Regions from separate parts of the Oceanobacillus alkalisoli genome, predicted to be linked through region 1. Evidence: predicted binding sites of a transcription regulator. Region 1 holds the regulator's gene; the other holds the start of a gene.
The links. Region 1 encodes Rex, which represses fermentation and respiration genes when NADH is low (regulators of the CRP and FNR family bind a similar motif). Its sites were predicted from a motif close to TTGTGAAATATTTCACAA; they were not measured.

Region 1 (9,847 bases):
GAGATTGCTGCAACTTGTGCAATGGATTCTTTGTTCTCTACAGATTTAGAAACATTTTGTAATTCTTCTACTGCGGCTTGAACTGCTTTTTCAATTCCGCGGCGAATACCTACTGGGTTCGCACCAGAAGTTACGTTTTTCAGTCCTTCACGGATCATTGCTTGTGCAAGAAGTGTAGCTGTTGTTGTACCGTCGCCTGCTACATCATTTGTTTTGGAAGCAACTTCAGATACGAGCTGTGCCCCCATGTTCTCGAATTGATCTTCCAATTCGATTTCTTTTGCGATTGTTACACCGTCGTTTGTAATTAATGGTGCGCCGAATTTCTTATCCAGTACAACGTTACGTCCTTTTGGTCCAAGTGTAACTTTTACTGCATCTGCTAATGTATTTACTCCACGAGCTAATGCGCGGCGTGCATCTTCACTGAATTTAATATCTTTTGCCATGGTTACAATTCCTCCCTAGTTTTAATTATAAATGTATGTTTAAGTATCTTAAGTATAGGTAATTTAAATTATGAAATAACAGCTAGAATATCGCTTTCTCGTAGAATCAAATATTCTTTCCCGCCGTATTTCACTTCTGTTCCAGCAAACTTAGAGAAAATAATGCGGTCTCCTTCAGACACTTCAAGAGCAATCTTTTCACCACTGTCTGTTACACGGCCAGAACCTACCGCTACTACATTACCTTCTTGTGGCTTTTCCTGTGCAGAGTCTGGAAGTACAATCCCGCTTGCTGTTGTTTCTTCTTGCTCTACAAGTTCGATAACAACACGATCTCCTAATGGTTTAATCATCTAGAACTCCTCCTTGATTCTAAAGTCTATTTTTTGTTAGCACTCAACCGCAGCGAGTGCTAATCACAATTAATATAATAAGTAATAAGTTAAAAAAATGCAAGCAATGTATCTGTCTTTTTACTATTTTTTAATTCTGATCTGGAAAAGGAGTTGGAAATAGATATTATTGGAGACTTATACATATAATTGGGTATAGATAAGATAAAGTGAAACTTCATTCGGTGGGAATTTTACGGACGGTTACACCGGGATAAAAGTGGGACCAATACTCTGACCCCCCGCCCCGATTTGTGTTAAAATACGTTTGTGTGAATTTATGATAAAAGGAGTCGTTTTGTTTTGCCGAAGAGATATTGGTATGTGATTGTTACGTATTTGATTATGCAGTTTTCTGCGCTTCCGGTGGCATTGTATATTGAATTATATTTTCCTGAAAGTTATTCACAATATATGATTTATTGGACGATCTTCAGTTTTACTGCTGGAATGCTCGTTACGTTATGGCTGATGAGACCAGACATGCAGAAACCGGCACATCGAGATGCTTCCCCTGCTTCTTCTGTGATTCTTTGGTCGATCCTTGGGGTGTTTCTAGCTTTCTTTGCTCAAGGCATCGCCGCTATGATTGAAGTCTTTATTCTCGGCATCCCAGCAGGATCGGAGAATACAATGGGAATCATGGAATATGCCCGGACAAATGTACTCTTTATTTTGGTACCAGCAATTATTGCGCCAATCCTTGAGGAGATAATTTTTAGAAAGATTATCTTCGGGAGCCTCTATAAGCGGATGAACTTCTTTTTCGCCGCTATACTATCAGCGCTTGTCTTTGCTGCTTTTCATGTAGATTTTTCCCATCTTCTTATGTATACCGCTATGGGACTTGTATTTGCTTTCCTTTATGTAAAAACAAAACGGATTATTGTTCCGATTATCGTCCACGCGGGGATGAATTCTTATGTTGTTTATAAGCAGTACAACTTAACACCGGAGGAAATCCAAAAAATGTTAGATCAGCTCGAACAACTGCAGACTATTTTATTTAGTTGCATATAAAGAAATGGAAGATGACTTCATATCAAAAGTCATCTTCCATTTTTTCCTATTGTATTTCCTGTAACATCTCAATGATTTCATCAACGTCTTCAATCGACTCTTCCATCACCGTATAACGTACGACATATAAATCATTTTCCTTAACGAATATACGTCCAATTTCTTCTTGGTTCGGCTCCGTCGCATCTCCGTCCACACGGAATTGATACATCACTTCGCTCTCCGTTGCACCGAAACGTTCAAATTCAAATTCACCTGTTGTCATATCTTCTAAACTTAACTCCAGTACACTGATGAAATTCGCAAGCCCACTAATTTCGTTACCATTCTCATAGTAATCATAAGTGATGATTGCACTGTAATTTCCTAAGTTTTCATCAACTGGGATATATTCAGCTGTTGTTTCGCCTTCCCCTTCTTCGTAGCTTGCAAGCAGCCATTCTTCTTCCTCAAATGGTGTTGGAAGACTGGTAATTTCATTTGCATAATCCCCAGTTATTTCGATTGCTTCCCTTTCTGCAGGAAGTGGATTAACCTCGATAATTTCCGATTCATAAATCTTCCATTTTCCATCATCCAACTGAAGAACATGCTCCCCTATCGTTTCATTGTTCTCGAATTCGCTCCCGTCCTTATCGACGGTGCGCTGCGCGTAAGCAACGACTGCCCTGTCATCTGACTGTTCTTTCACTTCCAGATCGTTCAGCTCGATATCGAGAGAGAACTCAAAGAATTCTTGAATCGTCTCTTCCGTTGAGTCATAAGCTGGTGAATACGGGTGGATTGTCTCCATATAACCGTCCAAGTCTTTTTCCATCAAAGCCTTCACATTAGACTCCAAGACAGAATAGAATACATCTTCCGTTGCTTCTACGTTTTGCTCTGCCGTTTCCTCATTCTCTGAATCATCCGAGCAAGCCGCCAAAAACAGACAGGAGAAGATAACCAGCACTCCTGCCAATAATTTACGATTCGACACGTCTTCCACACCCCTACATTTTTCTCCAGTTTCTCTTCAATTTCCTGTTTCTCTATGTATATATCCTAGTTTGACTCGAGTGGATAATGCTTCAAGAAATAAACAAGTGCCTGCAGTTCAACGGCTAAGTCAATATGATGAACGCGTACATTATCTGGCACCGTAATCCGAACAGGTGTGAAGTTCAAGATACCTTCAATCCCTGCTTTCACTAATTTCTCTGTAATCGCATCTGCTTCTGATACAGGGACGGTAAGAATTGCAACGGAGATCCCCTCGATTCTCTCCATCATTTCACCAATCGCATAAACCGGAACGCCACCTACAATTTGGCCTATCTTGTTTTCATCACTGTCAAAGGCCATTTTTATTTGGATATTATTATTTTTTGTAAAGTTATAATTTAAAAAAGCGGTACCTAGATTACCGACACCGATTAAAGCTACCTCTGTCATTTCATGCTGGTCAAGCGTACTGCGGAAAAAACCAAGCAAATATTCGACATTATAGCCATAACCTTTCTTCCCTAATGCACCAAAGTATGAAAAGTCACGACGAATCGTGGCAGAGTCAACTTTAATCGCTTCAGAGAGATCCTTTGACGAAACCCGGTTCTTCCCTTGTTGATTTAAAGTGTTTAAATAACGATAATACAACGGAAGCCGCTTTGCTGTTGCTTGTGGTATTTTATTTTGTTTCATATCTGCTCCTCATTTCATGATATACGAATTATTTAGTAGTTGTATGGTCTATTCTAACAGAAAATGGACAAAATGTCGTGATGATTTTCACAAGTAATTTCCTTCTGTCGATATTTACGTTACAATACATATAATGGGGTGAATGTATGATTTTAATGCAAATGAATGGACTTTCGAAATCTTTTGGTTCGGAAACCATTTTATCAAATGTAAAACTTGAGGTAAAAGATCTCGATCGAATAGCGATTGTCGGGAGAAACGGGGCAGGTAAATCTACCTTATTAAAAATAATGGCTGGAGATCTCTCCTATGACACGGGTGAGCTGATTAAGCCGAAAGAGCTGACGATTGGATACCTTTCCCAACATATGGAACTGCAATCCGGTAAAACAATCTGGAATGAACTTGTCACGGTATTTGACGATTTAAAAAAACAAGAAGGAAAATTACGTCATATAGAAGAGCAGTTGCAAACCACCGACTTACTCTCGGAAGCTGATTACCAAAACTTACTGACAGAATATGATCGGTTGCAGCACGCCTTTGAAACTGGCGGCGGTTATACGTATGAAGCAGAGATTAAAGCGGTATTGCATGGACTCAATTTCCAAGATTATGATTACAATACGATGATCAGTGAATTGAGTGGCGGGCAGAAAACAAGGCTTGCACTTGGGAAGCTGCTCCTGCAAAAGCCACAGCTTCTGCTTCTTGACGAGCCGACAAACCATTTGGATATCGAAACATTAGGTTGGCTCGAATCTTACTTAAACAGCTATCCAGGGGCTATTGTCATTGTTTCCCACGACCGTTACTTTTTGGACAAGACTGTAACACTAGTCTATGAGATTTCAAGACATCAGACGAAGAAATACCACGGGACATATAGTAAATTTCTTGAACAAAAAGCAGCTGATTATGAACGGGAACGGAAAGAGTTCGAGAAACAACAAACAGAAATTAAACGGATGGAAGATTTCGTCCAGCGTAATATCGCCCGCGCTTCGACGACGAAACGAGCTCAGAGCAGACGGAAACAGCTTGAGCGAATGGAACGGATGGACAGGCCGCTCGGAGACGAGGCATCCATGTCCTTTTCTTTTGATATAGAAAGGAGAAGCGGGAATGATGTCTTGAAGATTGAAGACCTCGCCCTCCGTTATCCGGACGAGGAAGAGTATACCTTTAAACAGGCGAATCTAAGAATCACACGCGGGGAGCGGGTCGTTCTTATCGGGCCAAACGGGGTTGGCAAAACGAGTTTACTTAAAATACTTATTGGGAAACTCCAGGCAACAAAGGGAATCTTTGAGCTTGGGACAAATGTGAAAGTTGGCTATTACGACCAAGAGCAGGCAGATCTTTCCTCGAATAAAACAATCCTCCAGGAACTTTGGGATGAATATCCGCTCGTAATGGAAAAAGATATCAGAACAGTGCTGGGTAACTTTTTGTTTAGTGGAGATGATGTCTTAAAGCCGGTAAATACGTTAAGTGGCGGAGAAAAAGCGAGACTCGCCCTTGCGAAACTAATGATGCAGAAAGCTAATCTGCTTATTCTAGACGAACCGACAAACCATTTGGATATCGACAGTAAAGAAGTACTGGAAGCAGCACTCATGGGATACCCTGGAACAATTCTTTTCGTTTCCCATGACCGTTATTTCATCAATCGGATTACAGACCAAGTTGCACAGATGAGTAAGGATGGAATCAAGATTTATCTCGGAGATTATGACTATTATCTTGAAAAAACAGAAGAAGAAAAAGAATTTATCAGGCTTTCCCAGCAAAAAGAGGATAAGCCAAACACCGATAATAGGCGTCGCAGTTTTCAGGAAGAGAAACAGCTACAAAGCGAGAAACGAAAGCGCGATAGAAAAATCGCACAGCTTGAAACTGCCATTGAAGAAAAGGAATTAGAAATTGCAAACCTTGAAGAAGAAATGACTAAGCCTGAAGTATTCCAAGATCATGAGAAAGCACTGGAATTAACGAAACAAGTGAACGAGCTGAATGACAAATTAGAAGAACTAATGGAGAGTTGGGCAAATTTACAGGATTAATGAATTTCATAATACGTACTTAATGCTTCACCATCACCATCTGTAGTTGAGTTGGTTCGTTCCCAACTACAGATGGTGATGGAAAGCCGACTTTGGTAATTATGAAATTCATTCGGATGAGTAAAAATACAATTTATTGGAGGTTGGCCAGATGACAATAGCAATCGCAACACTTATCGTTCTTATACTCATTAACGCATTTTTTGCCGCTTCTGAAATTGCACTCTTCGGGCTAAACGATAATAAGGTAAAACAACAACCAGAAACCGGTCACAAGAAGTTTATCCTAAAAAAGTGTAATACGGAAACCGCACTTTGTCATCGAAACACGTAAGATTGATGAATTATTTGCCAGTATGAAAAAGCAAAACACCCATATTGCAATCGTTCTTGATGAAAATGGCGGAACAGAAGGCTTAGTAACGATTGAGGAAGAGATTGTCGGCGAAATTTCCAGTGAAGATATTCTATTAAAGGAACATCCAGACATAAACAAAGAGTTCAAGGAAATCGGAACAAATGAATACTTGGTTAAAAGGACAATCGGCTTGTATCAATTGGATGAAATGCTTGCCATCGGTTTACCAATCATGATTTTGATACATTAAATGGATTTCTTATCCATGAGCTTCGACATATTCCAGCGCTTGATGAAGAATTCGTCATTTCCTATAACAACACAGAATTCAAAGCGAGGAAAATAGGAGAAATCGGATTGTCTCTATCGAAAATAAAACGGGGAGAAGTTGGACCTAACTTTTCCTCGTTTTTTATTATAAACGAAGGAAACAGACGATAAGATACGATAAATAAAGATGTCAAGGCTTCCATTCAGAATATTCACGTTTTCTTAAGAGATGTTATCGATTTCACTCGGATTGAGTTGAATTGCCTTATCTATTACGCTTACTATAGGTAAAGATAAAGGAGGAGTATAAATGAAAAAGTTATCAATATTCTTCAGTAATTTCAAACAAGCGATGGACCAATACGGTCAAGCACACATCATCATAGCTCATGCTACAGAAAGCTTTAGCAACAGATTGAAATAACCCCCTTTCAAGCTCCATCATTTACACCATTATATTTATCCACTAAAATAAAAATGAGCACCCTCTTAGCAGAGTGCTCATTTTTTATTTAAACAAATAATCATTCTGAATTGTATATTCCACAGCTATCCGATAAATAACTCCGACCCCGAGCATCGTCGCCATCACCGAACTCCCCCCGTAACTGATGAGCGGTAATGGGATTCCTGTCACCGGCATCACTCCGATCGTCATACCGATGTTTTGAAACACGTGTACAAGTATCAAACTCAAGAAGCCAAAACAGAAATACGAAGCAAATGGAACAAATTTATCCATGCTTAACCCTAACGATACAAGCTTATAAATTAACAGAAAGTACAGCAGAATCACTAAAGATCCACCAATAAATCCGAAAGTCTCCCCAACTACTGAGAATATAAAATCCGTCTGGGCTTCCGGGTAATACACCTCGACTCCGCCAAGACCTTTCCCAGTTAACTGTCCGGAACCAAGTCCCATGTAAGCTCGGTCAAAATGCCAATTAGCTGAATCGGTCGATTGTGTCGGATCAAACCATGTTAGAATACGGTCGATTTGATAATGTCTGCTCGGTCCAACTACCAATTTAGCAAGTGCGGGAAATTGGACAATAAAAATAAGTACAGCCCCTAAAAAAGTACCGACAACCCCTACTAAACTAAGAATGATCTTCCAGCTGATTCCTGCAAAAATAATCATCATCCCAAGGATAAACAAATAAACCATCGCTGTACCAAAGTCAGGCTGCAGCATAATCAAGCCGACTGGAAGCATCGTAATTCCTACCATTTTCAACAAGAGCATCGTATCTGACTTTAACGTACTCTCTTCAAACTTTTGTTTATGCTTACTGATAATAACTGATAAATATAATATCGTCGTCAACTTAACGAACTCTGCCGGCTGGATCGATACGCCGGGAACAATATTGTTAAACCAGCTCTTCGCCCCATTCACGGAGTAGGCAATTGACGATGGACTGACATATAATATAATTAACGATAAAATACCAGCAGCATAAATATATACACTGCCTTTATACAATTGTTCCATGTCCAAGAATTGCACCGACGCAGCAAATAATAGCCCTACAGAAAACCAAACAATCTGTTTAAAGACAAAATTATCATTTTCATATTGCTCAAACTGTGCCGCATTATAAATAGCTACAAGACTGGTCACGAAAAATAAAACGATTAAGATTAATAAATCGGTTTGCACATAATAGGACTGTTTTTTTGTCATTGCTGCATCACCATACTTCTTTTTCTGAAATCTAACTTTTCTAATCATTATCCACAAGCTATTTATTGAAAAAAGCCCGCTATAATGGTCATTAACAATTCTACCCACATTATCCACAGTTTTCGGGAGTTTTTATCCCATTTTTATTCACATCATGAACAGTGGTATAAGAAGGATTCGATATTGTATCCACAAGACTGTGCATAAGTTGTGAATAAACTCCACAACTACTGGGGATTTCTTTCTCGCAACATAGAAGATTATAGAAGGGATACTGTACTTTCAAACTTACTCCAGTCCAATCGATAAAGAAGGCTTATCCCCTCTTATACCCAAGTAGTGAAAGCGGGCATCGACTCACGATCATCTTCTTAGTTTTCTTTATATCAAAGAAAAGAGTGAAAGTTCGATCACATATGGAGCAACCTTCTATCCTGACAGACACAGTTTGGACGTGGCTGCGACTACTGGATGTGCTAGTATAAACGCTCTTCGGCGGGGTGAGTAATCACAGTCCGAAGCGTTGCGAAGACAAGCGCTTGCTTAACCTGCAAGGACGCTTCCACCTTTGTTCTTAAATGAGTTCGAGGGAGGGGTTTGCGTTCAAATCAAGACCATCCCGTTTTCCTTGTTCAAAAGCAATGGTTCCAGCAGCAGCTATCATCGCAGCGTTATCTGTACATAAATTTAGAGGAGGGATCAGTAATGGAATTCCAGCTTCGTCAAACTGGACTTGCATTTCCGTACGCAAACCTCGATTTGCTGCAACTCCGCCCGCAACAATTACTTGCTTCACGTTTTTCTCCTTAGCAGCTCGTAATGTTTTTGTTGTTAACACTTCAATTACACTTGCTTGAAAGCTTGCTGCAATGTCCTCTTTTTTTAACGTTTCTCCACGCTGTTTCGCATTGTGGATTTTATTGATAACTGCAGATTTTAATCCACTGAAACTAAAATCATAACTGCCTTCATCGAGCCAAGCCCGCGGAAAATCAATTGTTTCCTTACCAAGTGCAGCTAAACGATCTACCTCAGGGCCTCCGGGATATGGCAATTCTAACATTCTTGCAACCTTATCGTAAGCCTCACCAGCGGCGTCATCGAGCGTCTCACCGAGCAATTCAAATTCGCCATGTTCTTTCATTAACACAAGTTCGGTATGGCCACCAGACACGATTAAAGCAAGCAATGGAAATGTAAATTCCTGCTCAAATCGATTAGCATAAATATGTCCTGCAATATGTTGAACACCGACTAAAGGCTTCTTTTTCGCAAAAGCGAGTGCTTTCGCAGCATTCACACCAACGAGCAAAGCTCCTACAAGACCAGGCCCTTCTGTAACTGCAATCGCATCAATATCTTTCCATTCCACGTTTGCTTCCTCTACCGCTTCTTCAAGCACCATCGTTATTTGCTCAACATGATGGCGTGAAGCTATTTCCGGGACAACTCCGCCAAACCGTTTATGGCTCTCAATTTGAGATGCAACTACGTCTGAAAGTATTTCCGTACCGTTCTTCACTATAGCAACTGCTGTTTCATCACAGCTCGTTTCAATACCTAGTATGATTTTTTCATTTTTCATTTTAAATTCACCCACATCACAAGAGCATCCTCCTGATCATCTGTATAGTAATTCTTCCGGATACCTCCAGGAAGAAGTCCGAATTTCCGGTACATTCTCTGTGCAACGATATTGGAAACTCGAACCTCCAAAGAGAGCTGTACCGCCCCAATACGAATTGCTGCCATCATTAAATGATGGAATAATTGCTCTCCTATTTTCTTCCCGCGGTACTCAGGCAAGATAGCAATATTTGTAATTTGTGCTTCATCTATGACAATCCACATCCCGGCATAACCGATAATTTCACCACCATAATCGACAACAAAATATAATGCTTGCATATTATCTGTTAATT
Region 2 (9,847 bases), on a different contig from region 1:
ACTCAAAGAGAAAAGTGGAAGTTCGATTAAGTTCACTCACGTATGGGGCAACATCGAACTACCTTCCATCCTGGGAGGCACAGTTTGTACGTCGCTAAACGGGCACTTGCGCTTTTGTTCTTTTTACTTGATATGGTACACTAAAAATAATCTGTAAATGAAGGGAATTATCATGTATGCAAAAGGTGAAATTACTTGCAACAGCAGCGATGGGACTTGAATCAATTGTCGCGATGGAGGTAAGACAACTCGGTTATGAAGCTGAAGTAGAAAATGGAAAAGTAATCTTTGAAGCACCCATTTCTGCAATTCCACGCTGTAATTTATGGTTGCGTACAGCAGACCGCGTGAAAATTATCGTAGGTGAATTTGAAGCAAAAACATTTGATGAATTATTCGAAGGAACGAAAGCGTTAAATTGGGAAGATTATATTGCAGAAGATGGACAATTTCCTGTAAGTGGAAAATCAGTGAAATCTACACTATATAGCGTCCCGGATTGTCAGGCAATCGTGAAAAAAGCAATTGCAGAGCGATTGAAATTGAAATATGGAATGGTTTCTAAAATGCCGGAGACCGGTGCATTATTTAAAATAGAGATTTCCTTGTTGAAAGACGTTGCGGTCTTAACTCTGGACACTTCCGGAGCAGGACTTCATAAACGTGGTTACCGTGTCGGTCAAGGAGAGGCTCCTTTGAAAGAAACACTCGCTGCTGCTCTCGTTTTATTAACGAATTGGAGACCGGATGAGCCGTTTATTGATCCTTTCTGTGGTTCAGGAACCATTCCAATTGAAGCGGCGCTGATCGGTCAGAATATCGCGCCAGGCTTTAACCGGGAGTTTGTCTCAGAAGAGTGGTCATGGATTAGAAGTAAGTTCTGGGACGTGGCTTTAACGGAAGCAGAAGACCTTGCTAACTACGATCAGCCTTTAGATGTAATGGGTTCTGATATTAGTCATAAAATGATTGAAGCAGCAACTGAAAATGCCTTGGAAGCAGGTTTAAGCGATCTTATTACATGGAAACAAATGCAAGTAAGTGATCTTACGATTCATAAACAAAATGGATATGTGGTAAGTAACCCACCATATGGTGAACGGTTGAATGAACGGGATGAAGTCATTCAGATGTATAAAGATCTCGGTCAGGTAATGAAGGATCATCCATCTTGGAGTGTCTATATCATCACAGCATTTGAGACATTTGAAAAACAATATGGTCAGCAGGCAACGAAGAAGAGAAAGTTATTTAATGGTTTTATTCAAACGAACTATTATCAATATTTTGGTAAAAAAATAAAGGGGGAATAAATCATGCCGAAAAGCAATTCAGAAAAAGATTTTCTGGAATTTTTACAAGAAATTGATGCCTATCATGAATTAATTTCACTTGCACATTGGGATTTGCGGACGAAAATACCGAAAAAAGGTGTGGAAACCCGTTCAGAAGCAATCGGAGTTCTCTCTGCTAAAGTTCACGAAATGCAGACATCTGATAAAATGAAACATTTCATTGACGAACTAAAGCATAAGACAAATGATGAAGTCATTCAAAAAGCAGTTGAAGAATGCGAGCTGGATTATGAGCGAAACCGAAAGATTCCCGGGGCCGAGTACAAAGAATATGTCACGTTACAAGGACAAGCTGAGGCTGCATGGCAAGAGGCTAGGGAGAAAGAAAATTTTCAATTATTCCAGCCGTATCTGGAAAGATTAGTGGAATTCAATAAAAAATTCGCTAATTATTGGGGATACGAAGACCATATTTATGATGCTTTATTGGACCAGTATGAACCGGGAATGACGGTAAAAACACTTGATAAAGTATTCCCTGCACTGCGTGATTCATTGACTGAATTACGGCAAAAAGTGAATAGTAGCAAGGCGCATGTTGATTCATCGCTTGTACTTGGCTATTTTTCGAAAGAGCAACAGCGCAACTTCTCGATTGAAGTATTAAAGCAGATGAACTATGATTTTGAAGCGGGGAGACTCGATGACACGATTCATCCTTTTGAGATTACGTTAAATCTGCAAGACGTTCGAATTACGACGCGATATGATGAAAATGATTTCCGCATGGCAGTGTTTGGAATTATTCATGAAGGTGGCCACGCTTTATATGAGCAAAACATCAATCAGAAGCTTGCTCGCACACCACTTGCAACTGGAACATCCATGGGAATTCATGAGTCCCAATCTTTATTCTGGGAGAACTTGATCGGCAGAAGCAATGGATTTTGGCAGGCGAACTATGAGAAATTTAAATCCTTTGCACCAGACTTTTTCAATGATCTGGACATTGACCAATTCTACCAAGCAGTCAACGAAGTAAAACCAACATTAATCCGCATTGAAGCAGATGAGCTTACGTATGCACTCCATATTATGGTCCGTTATGAACTGGAAAAGGCATTGATTAATGGGGAAATCGAAGTGAAGGATCTTCCGGATCTTTGGAATGAGAAAATGGTTGATTATCTTGGAATTGAGCCCGCCAATGACGCGGAAGGGGTCTTACAAGATATCCATTGGTCAAGCGGAGACTTCGGCTATTTCCCATCTTATGCATTAGGTTATATGTATGCCGCTCAATTTTACAATACGTTGAACCAGCAGCTGGATGTCGATTCGATTGTGCAGTCTGGCGATCTATCACCAATTACGAATTGGCTGAAAGAAAATATTCACCAATACGGTAAAATGAAAAAACCATTGGAACTGCTTCAGGACATCACGAACGAATCACTAAATCCGGCGCACTTAGTTAACTACCTGACAGAAAAATACAGCCGGATTTATAATTTCTAAATCTATTTAAGGTGTATTTTAAATGAAGAGTAAAAAAGGACAAGGATTCGTTTGCGAATCTTTGTCCTTTTTTCTGATTAGCTATTTCCAATCGGCCAGTCGAACGGCGCTGATCCTGGAGGCGCGTTTTGAATAACGTCCATCACTGGAACCGTGTATGCGAAAAGAATCAATACAATCGTAATTGAAATCCATAGCTTCCAGTTTTCTGTCCATTTTGGAGTGAACTCTGCATGATCTTCTTCCTGAGCAATCGGGAATTCTTCTTCTCCTTTAGGCGAGAAGAAAACCATTTTAATGAAAATGTACACCATTAATATAATTGCAATGAAGAGAATTGTACCACCGACTGCTTGAGCCATTTGATAAGCTCCCCATTCTGCAGCCTGTGCAGTTCCACCATAATCGGAGTAATCGGAACGTCGTGGCCCGCCAATTAAACCTTGAATATGCATAGATGTCGACATAATCAGCATACCGACTGTCCAAAGAATCGTTTGAATGATACCAAGCCGGTTAACCGATTTTGTTAACTTCCGTCCAGTCAGGTGAGGGATGAGCCAATAAGCAATCCCGAAAAATGTTAATATTACCGTCGTTGCTGCAGTTAAATGGAAATGTCCTGTAACCCATATCGTATTATGGACAAGCGTGTTTATTTGGTAAGAAGCATTAACAATTCCGCCAGCCCCACCGGGTATAAATGCTAACATGCCGATAAATGGTGCCAGGAATCTTACGTCTTTCCATGGTAAGTGTTTAAGCCAGCCAAACAATCCGCCATAACCTTTTTTCCGGCCAGTAATTTCGAACGTTGCAAACAGCGAGAAAGCCGTCATCAAACTCGGAATAACAACCATGAAGGTTAAAATAACTTGAATGAACTTCCATGTTGAGTCGAGTCCAGGTTCTGTTAGCTGGTGATGCAGACCAACTGGAATAGAAAAGAACAGGAATAGAATGAATGAGAATCTTGCCAATGTATCACTGAAGATTTTTCCGCCGATAATTTTAGGAATAATTGCATACCAGGCCATATATGCCGGTAATAGCCAGAAATAGACGAGCGGATGACCGAAGTACCAGAACAAAGTACGGCTCAGCAATACGTTTATTGTGTTTTTGTAGCCCAATGACCAGGGAATAAATTGGGCAAGCATTGCACTAGCAACACCAATCGTTGCAATACACCACATAAGCATGTTGATGACAACCATAAAGGCAAGCAGTGGTGATTTTTCATCTGGATGATTTTTCTTCCATACATAGAACTGACGGAAATTGACAAACGCATTAATCCAGCTTCCTACAACTACAAGGGTGATCCCGATGTAAAACACTGGATGTGCTTGCAGTGGTGCATAGAACGTATATAATACGTTTGCTTTACCCAATAAGACGGTAATTGCGGCACTTATCATTCCAATCGTCATGACCGCGAAGCCAATCCATGCCCAATTCAATTGTTTTTTTGAATATCCTACTGTTTTACCCATTAATGCATTTTGAAAACCAATGATGAAAAAGCTAGTAAGTACAAGACCTAGAATAACCCCATGAACAGTTAATATGGTGTAATAATTAATTCCCCAAGGTAATTCAAAGCTGCCGGAGCGGACAAGCACTTGTAACAGTCCCATTAATCCACCGATAAATAAAGAAATAAAAGCGACATACATATAGGACATGACGAGTCTGCGTTCATTTTTCGGTAAGCTAAGTTCCTTTGTTCCTCTGTTCGTAAATACATTCGTTATTTTAGCTGGTGCTGTTGCTGTTTCCATTACTCAACCACCTCCAATGTACCGTACATCAAGTGATGCCCAACACCACAGTATTCATTACATACAAGGGTATACTCACCAGGATTATCAAGCTGTACCTCAAGAGCACTTACATAACCAGGCTCAACCATCATATTAATATTTGTACCGGCGAAATTCAGACCATGCACGACATCAGGACTTGTAGCCTGTACGAGCACTTTTGAACCGGCAGGTAGTTCAATATGGTTGACAGGTGTGCCTGATTCATCTGTACCAAGATTATAGTTGAAAGCAGAAGCAACAACATTCAGTACGTATCTGCCCTCATCGACCTCTGTCAAACCAAGATTTTCTTCTCGGAAAGCTTCATTCATCTCCAAGTTCTCCGGATCGATCAACTCTCCATGGCTTTGCGGGTGTGTCCCAAGATAGAAGGCTCCAAAGCCTAGAATTAATAAGAACGCGATAAGACCAATTGTTCCGAGCCCAAGCCAATATTTTTCATACTTGTGTAAATGCATTTGTATCACTCCCATTTTTCTTTACCTGGATAGGAATAGCATAAATACCCCAAACCAAGTTACTAAGATAAAAATCCCCACAACTGAAACGGAGATTAGAGTTCCCTTTAGATTTGGTTCGTTTTCTGGACTGGATTCTAACTGTTTTTTCTTTTCAGTAGTCATTCCTTCATCCCTCCTAGAAGTTCTCTGTACTGCTATTTTCATCATACACAAATTGAAAATAGAATTTATCGCACTCAGACACTTTTCACAATTTGTTCAATACTTCGCATACTCATTGAAACAGTGATTTTACTAACCTTTTCGTTATAAAAGTATTTGAACACTTTGTGAAAAAATGAGGCGACGCTTACAATTAATTAGACAATAGAGGAAAATTATGTTAATGGAAACGGATGATGGAGTGTGGTATAAGAAAGGAAAAAAAGAACCCTGATAGGTGATCAGGGTTCCAGAAAACAAAAAAAGCAGTATTCTGTTTACGAATACTGCTTGCGAATTTTTATAATTTTGTTACGTTAGCTGCTTGTGGGCCACGTTCGCCTTCTACAATTTCAAAGGAAACTTCTTGACCTTCTTCTAGTGTTTTGAAACCTTCTTCTTGGATAGCTGAATAATGTACGAATACATCATTACCTTCTTCCAATTGAATGAATCCAAATCCTTTCTCTGCGTTGAACCATTTTACTACTCCGTTTTGCATGTAAACTCCTCCTAAAACCTTTCACGATAAAACGTGGTTATAGTACAAAGTAGAGGACAAAAAACATTAAAAGAGACAGCTTTCTAGAGAGTAGGATTACAATTACACCCACTTCTTTGGAAGCTGCCCTTGTGTTTAATGAATCCGTACTTCTGCTTTGTTGACACCATGATAACCCATTTAATTAGACTAGTCAAGAAATTCTCTGTATTTTTTTCTGAATGTTTTATAAATATAGGTTTACGGATAAAACGAATGAATCGAATGCATTCCTAAACAAAATAAAGTAATATAGAAAAGAGGAGGAAGGAGGATGGACGAAATCCAACAGCGGCAATTAAAAGAAATTCGTGAATTTACATATCAGCTATTCCATGACGATCCGACAGGACATGATTATGAACATATGCGACGTGTTGCTGTACTGGCTAAGGAAATTGCGAAAAAAGAAGACGGTGATCTCTGCTTATGTGAAGCTGCCGGATGGCTACACGATGTTGGGGACCGTAAACTATTTCCTGATCCTCATCAAGCGATCAATGAAATGAATGTATTTTTAGATTGTATCTCCATCCCGATACGAACGAAAAATGAGATTAATCATGTGATTTCAACCATTTCTTTTAAAACGGGTAAAACACCGTCTACTTGGACTGGAAAGATTGTACAGGATGCTGACCGGCTGGATGCTATTGGTGCAATCGGGATTGCACGGACTTTCCAGTATGGTGGTGCGAACAATCAATTGATCTATAAGCAAGGCGATTCTCATACGTCCATCCAACATTTTCATGATAAGTTATTGAAAATAAAAGATAGGCTCCATACTTCTTACGCAAAACAGATTGCAGAGGAGCGTCATCGCTGGATGCTTTTATTTCTGGATCAATTTCATAAAGAGTGGGGAACAGACAAAACAGACGGAAGGTAGAAGGGTAATAATCACGCTAGGAGGTTATCGACATGGTACAAGGAGAACAGGCATATCTTGATTTATGCCGTTTGATTTTAGATGAAGGAAATAAAAAAGCAGACCGGACCGGAACAGGTACGTACTCTGTTTTCGGCCACCAAATGCGTTTTGATCTAAGTGAAGGATTCCCATTACTTACTACGAAGAAAGTAAACTTTAATTTAATTGCTTCCGAATTGCTTTGGTTTATTAAAGGGGATACGAACATTCGCTATCTCTTAGAAAACAATAATAATATTTGGAACGAGTGGGCTTTTGAAAAATGGGTAGCCAGTGACGAATATGATGGACCGGATATGACGGATTTCGGTCGTCGCAGTCTGCAGGATGAGACGTTCAATCTGGAATACAAGAAACAGATGGCAATATTTAAGGATAAAATTTTAAATGATGATACATTTGCGAACAAATATGGTGACTTAGGCTTTGTTTATGGAAAGCAGTGGCGTCACTGGGAAACAAAAGCAGGAGAAGTGATTGATCAGCTGAAGAATGTCGTGGATTCGATTCGCAATAATCCGGATTCACGGAGACATATCGTGTCTGCTTGGAATCCGGAAGACATCCCATTCATGGCTTTACCGCCGTGCCACACCTTATTCCAGTTTTATGTGGCAGATGGCAAATTGTCTTGCCAATTATATCAGCGCAGTGGAGACACTTTCTTAGGCGTGCCATTTAATATTGCAAGTTATGCACTTTTGACACATCTGATTGCCCATGAATGCGATCTAGAAGTAGGAGAATTCATCCATACGATTGGGGATGCACATATTTACTCCAATCATCTGGAACAAGTGAAAACCCAACTGCAAAGGGAGAGACGGCCGTTACCGAAATTGAAATTGAATACGGACAAGCAATCAATATTTGATTTCGAGCTATCCGATTTTGAATTAATCGACTACAATCCGCATCCAGCTATTAGAGCTCCGATAGCTGTATAGAAAGGGGAGTTTTGAGGATGATTTCCTTACTCGTAGCAATGGACCGTAATCATGTAATAGGGTCCAACAATGATTTACCTTGGCATTTACCGGATGATCTGCGTTATTTTAAAGAAACAACGACAGGTCATACAATCATTATGGGGAGAAAAACATTTGATTCGATCGGACGCGTTCTGCCGAATCGGAAGCATGTTATTCTTACAAGAGGGAACCATGAATTTCCGGAAGAAGTAGAAGTAATCCATGACTTGGAACCTATCAAAACACGGAATGATGACAATCCACAAGAAGAATATTTTGTGATTGGTGGCGGGGATATTTTTAAGCAAGTGCTTCCTTTTGCCGACATGCTGTACATTACATGGATTGATGAAGATTTTGAAGGGGATACATTCTTTCCGTCGTTCTCATTGGATGAATGGGAGTTGACCGAGAAAACGAGAGGGAAGAAGGATGAATCGAATCCCTATGACTATTATTATCTTGTTTATGAAAGAAAAAAGAATAAGGAGTAGAACTTGTACAGAGCCTTCTAATGCTATATACTTATGATTAGCATCAGGGATATTTATAATACGGAGATGATAGATATGCTGGCAAACATAGGATTTCCTGGATTGATTCTTATTCTAGTTGTTGCGCTTATTGTTTTTGGCCCAAACAAACTTCCGGAAATTGGTAAAGCTGCTGGTGACACACTACGTGAATTTAAAAAATCGGCGAATGATTTAACTAGTGATGTTACGGATGAAGTAAAAGAAGTTAAATCTATTGTGAACGATGACAGTAAATAAATGGAGTGAGAGAACATGCTAAGTAATATTGGAATTCCAGGTTTAATTTTAATTGTAATTGTTGCTCTTATTGTGTTTGGTCCAAATAAACTCCCAGAAATTGGTAAAGCGTTTGGCAATTCATTAAAAGAATTTAAGAATGCAACAAAGGGATTAACGGAAGATGAGGATAAAAGTAAACAATAATACATTAACAGTCCAAGTAAAATATTAAAAAAGAAGATGTAAGTTCTTACTTTACCTTACATCTTCTTTTGTGTGCTTTTTCGATTAGAGGTGGGTCTTAAATGGCTAAAGGAAATCAAATGGAAGGAAAAGAGATGAATCTTGTTGATCATCTCTCTGAGCTCCGCAACCGATTAATTGTTACAGCTTTATTATTTATCGGTTTATTCATAGTTGGATTTATTTATATTAAAGATATTTATTGGTTTTTCGTCAATGATATAGACATGGAATTAACTGCGATTAGTCCAACGGAAATTATTTGGATTTACTTCTCCATGGCAGGATTGGTAGCGATTGTAGGAACGATTCCGCTTCTTACTTATCAAATATGGGCTTTTGTTAAACCGGGCCTACTTCCACATGAAAGAAAAGCAACACTCGGTTACATACCTGCAGTTTTTCTTTTATTTATCGGCGGACTAGTCTTTGGTTATTTTATTTTCGTGGAACTGATTATGCCATTCCTGTTATCGTTGAATGATGGGATGTTTAATATTATGTTTACTGTCGATCGCTATTTTACATTTCTATTTCGTGTTACAATACCTTTCGCTGTGTTGTTCGAATTACCGATTATTGTTATGTTTTTAACGAGTCTCGGTATACTTACGCCAGCATTCATGATTAAAAATAGAAAGTATGCATACTTCGGCTTAATTGTAATTGGTGTATTAATCACACCTCCAGACTTTGTTTTACAGATCATTGTGGCTGTGCCGCTAATTCTTTTGTATGAAATAGGCGTACAGTTATCTAAGGTAGTATATAAGAGAAAGTTAAAAAAACATAAGGAATTTATGGAAGAAGAGGAACCATCAACCTGATGAAAAGAATAGATGGAGGTGTTTTCTTGAAGACATTTTATCAGCATCTGATGACTTTTCGGGGAATGAAAGTTCCAGATGAAAAATGTAAGCTAGCCGAGGGGGTTTTCCGTGATCATGATTTCCCAAAGCACTCAGATGATTATAACGAAATAAGTGATTATCTGGAATGGAATAGCCCTTTTCCAGATGCATTACGTACGTTTGATGAGGTTTGGGATTCCTATCATAATAGATAAATGAGGCTAAGGAATACTAGCCTCATTTTTTTA

Region 2: a site for Rex is predicted at 5,358-5,375, ahead of L3V42_RS04640 (cytochrome c oxidase subunit 2A). Genes of this name have one in related genera too.

What each region holds. Positions count from the first base shown of each region.
Region 1 is NZ_JAKNRA010000028.1:2,261-12,107, forward strand. It holds gene groL (chaperonin GroEL) at 1-449, opposite strand, end outside; gene groES (co-chaperone GroES) at 518-802, opposite strand; gene L3V42_RS17650 (CPBP family intramembrane glutamic endopeptidase) at 1,145-1,861, shown strand; gene L3V42_RS17655 (hypothetical protein) at 1,908-2,840, opposite strand; gene L3V42_RS17660 (redox-sensing transcriptional repressor Rex) at 2,906-3,541, opposite strand; gene L3V42_RS17665 (ABC-F family ATP-binding cassette domain-containing protein) at 3,688-5,607, shown strand; gene L3V42_RS17670 (hypothetical protein) at 5,604-5,765, opposite strand; gene L3V42_RS17675 (CNNM domain-containing protein) at 5,759-5,941, shown strand; gene L3V42_RS17680 (hypothetical protein) at 5,964-6,215, shown strand; gene L3V42_RS18610 (hypothetical protein) at 6,245-6,406, shown strand; gene L3V42_RS17685 (FtsW/RodA/SpoVE family cell cycle protein) at 6,744-7,925, opposite strand; gene tsaD (tRNA (adenosine(37)-N6)-threonylcarbamoyltransferase complex transferase subunit TsaD) at 8,500-9,510, opposite strand; gene rimI (ribosomal protein S18-alanine N-acetyltransferase) at 9,507-9,847, opposite strand, start outside.
Region 2 is NZ_JAKNRA010000002.1:8,189-18,035, reverse strand. It holds gene L3V42_RS04660 (THUMP domain-containing class I SAM-dependent RNA methyltransferase) at 177-1,313, shown strand; gene L3V42_RS04655 (carboxypeptidase M32) at 1,317-2,813, shown strand; gene L3V42_RS04650 (b(o/a)3-type cytochrome-c oxidase subunit 1) at 2,891-4,501, opposite strand; gene L3V42_RS04645 (cupredoxin domain-containing protein) at 4,597-5,100, opposite strand; gene L3V42_RS04640 (cytochrome c oxidase subunit 2A) at 5,122-5,265, opposite strand; gene L3V42_RS04635 (cold-shock protein) at 5,606-5,806, opposite strand; gene L3V42_RS04630 (HD domain-containing protein) at 6,120-6,737, shown strand; gene L3V42_RS04625 (thymidylate synthase) at 6,770-7,726, shown strand; gene L3V42_RS04620 (dihydrofolate reductase) at 7,744-8,244, shown strand; gene L3V42_RS04615 (twin-arginine translocase TatA/TatE family subunit) at 8,320-8,523, shown strand; gene L3V42_RS04610 (twin-arginine translocase TatA/TatE family subunit) at 8,539-8,709, shown strand; gene tatC (twin-arginine translocase subunit TatC) at 8,811-9,575, shown strand; gene L3V42_RS04600 (YozE family protein) at 9,602-9,814, shown strand; gene L3V42_RS04595 (YolD-like family protein) at 9,837-9,847, opposite strand, start outside.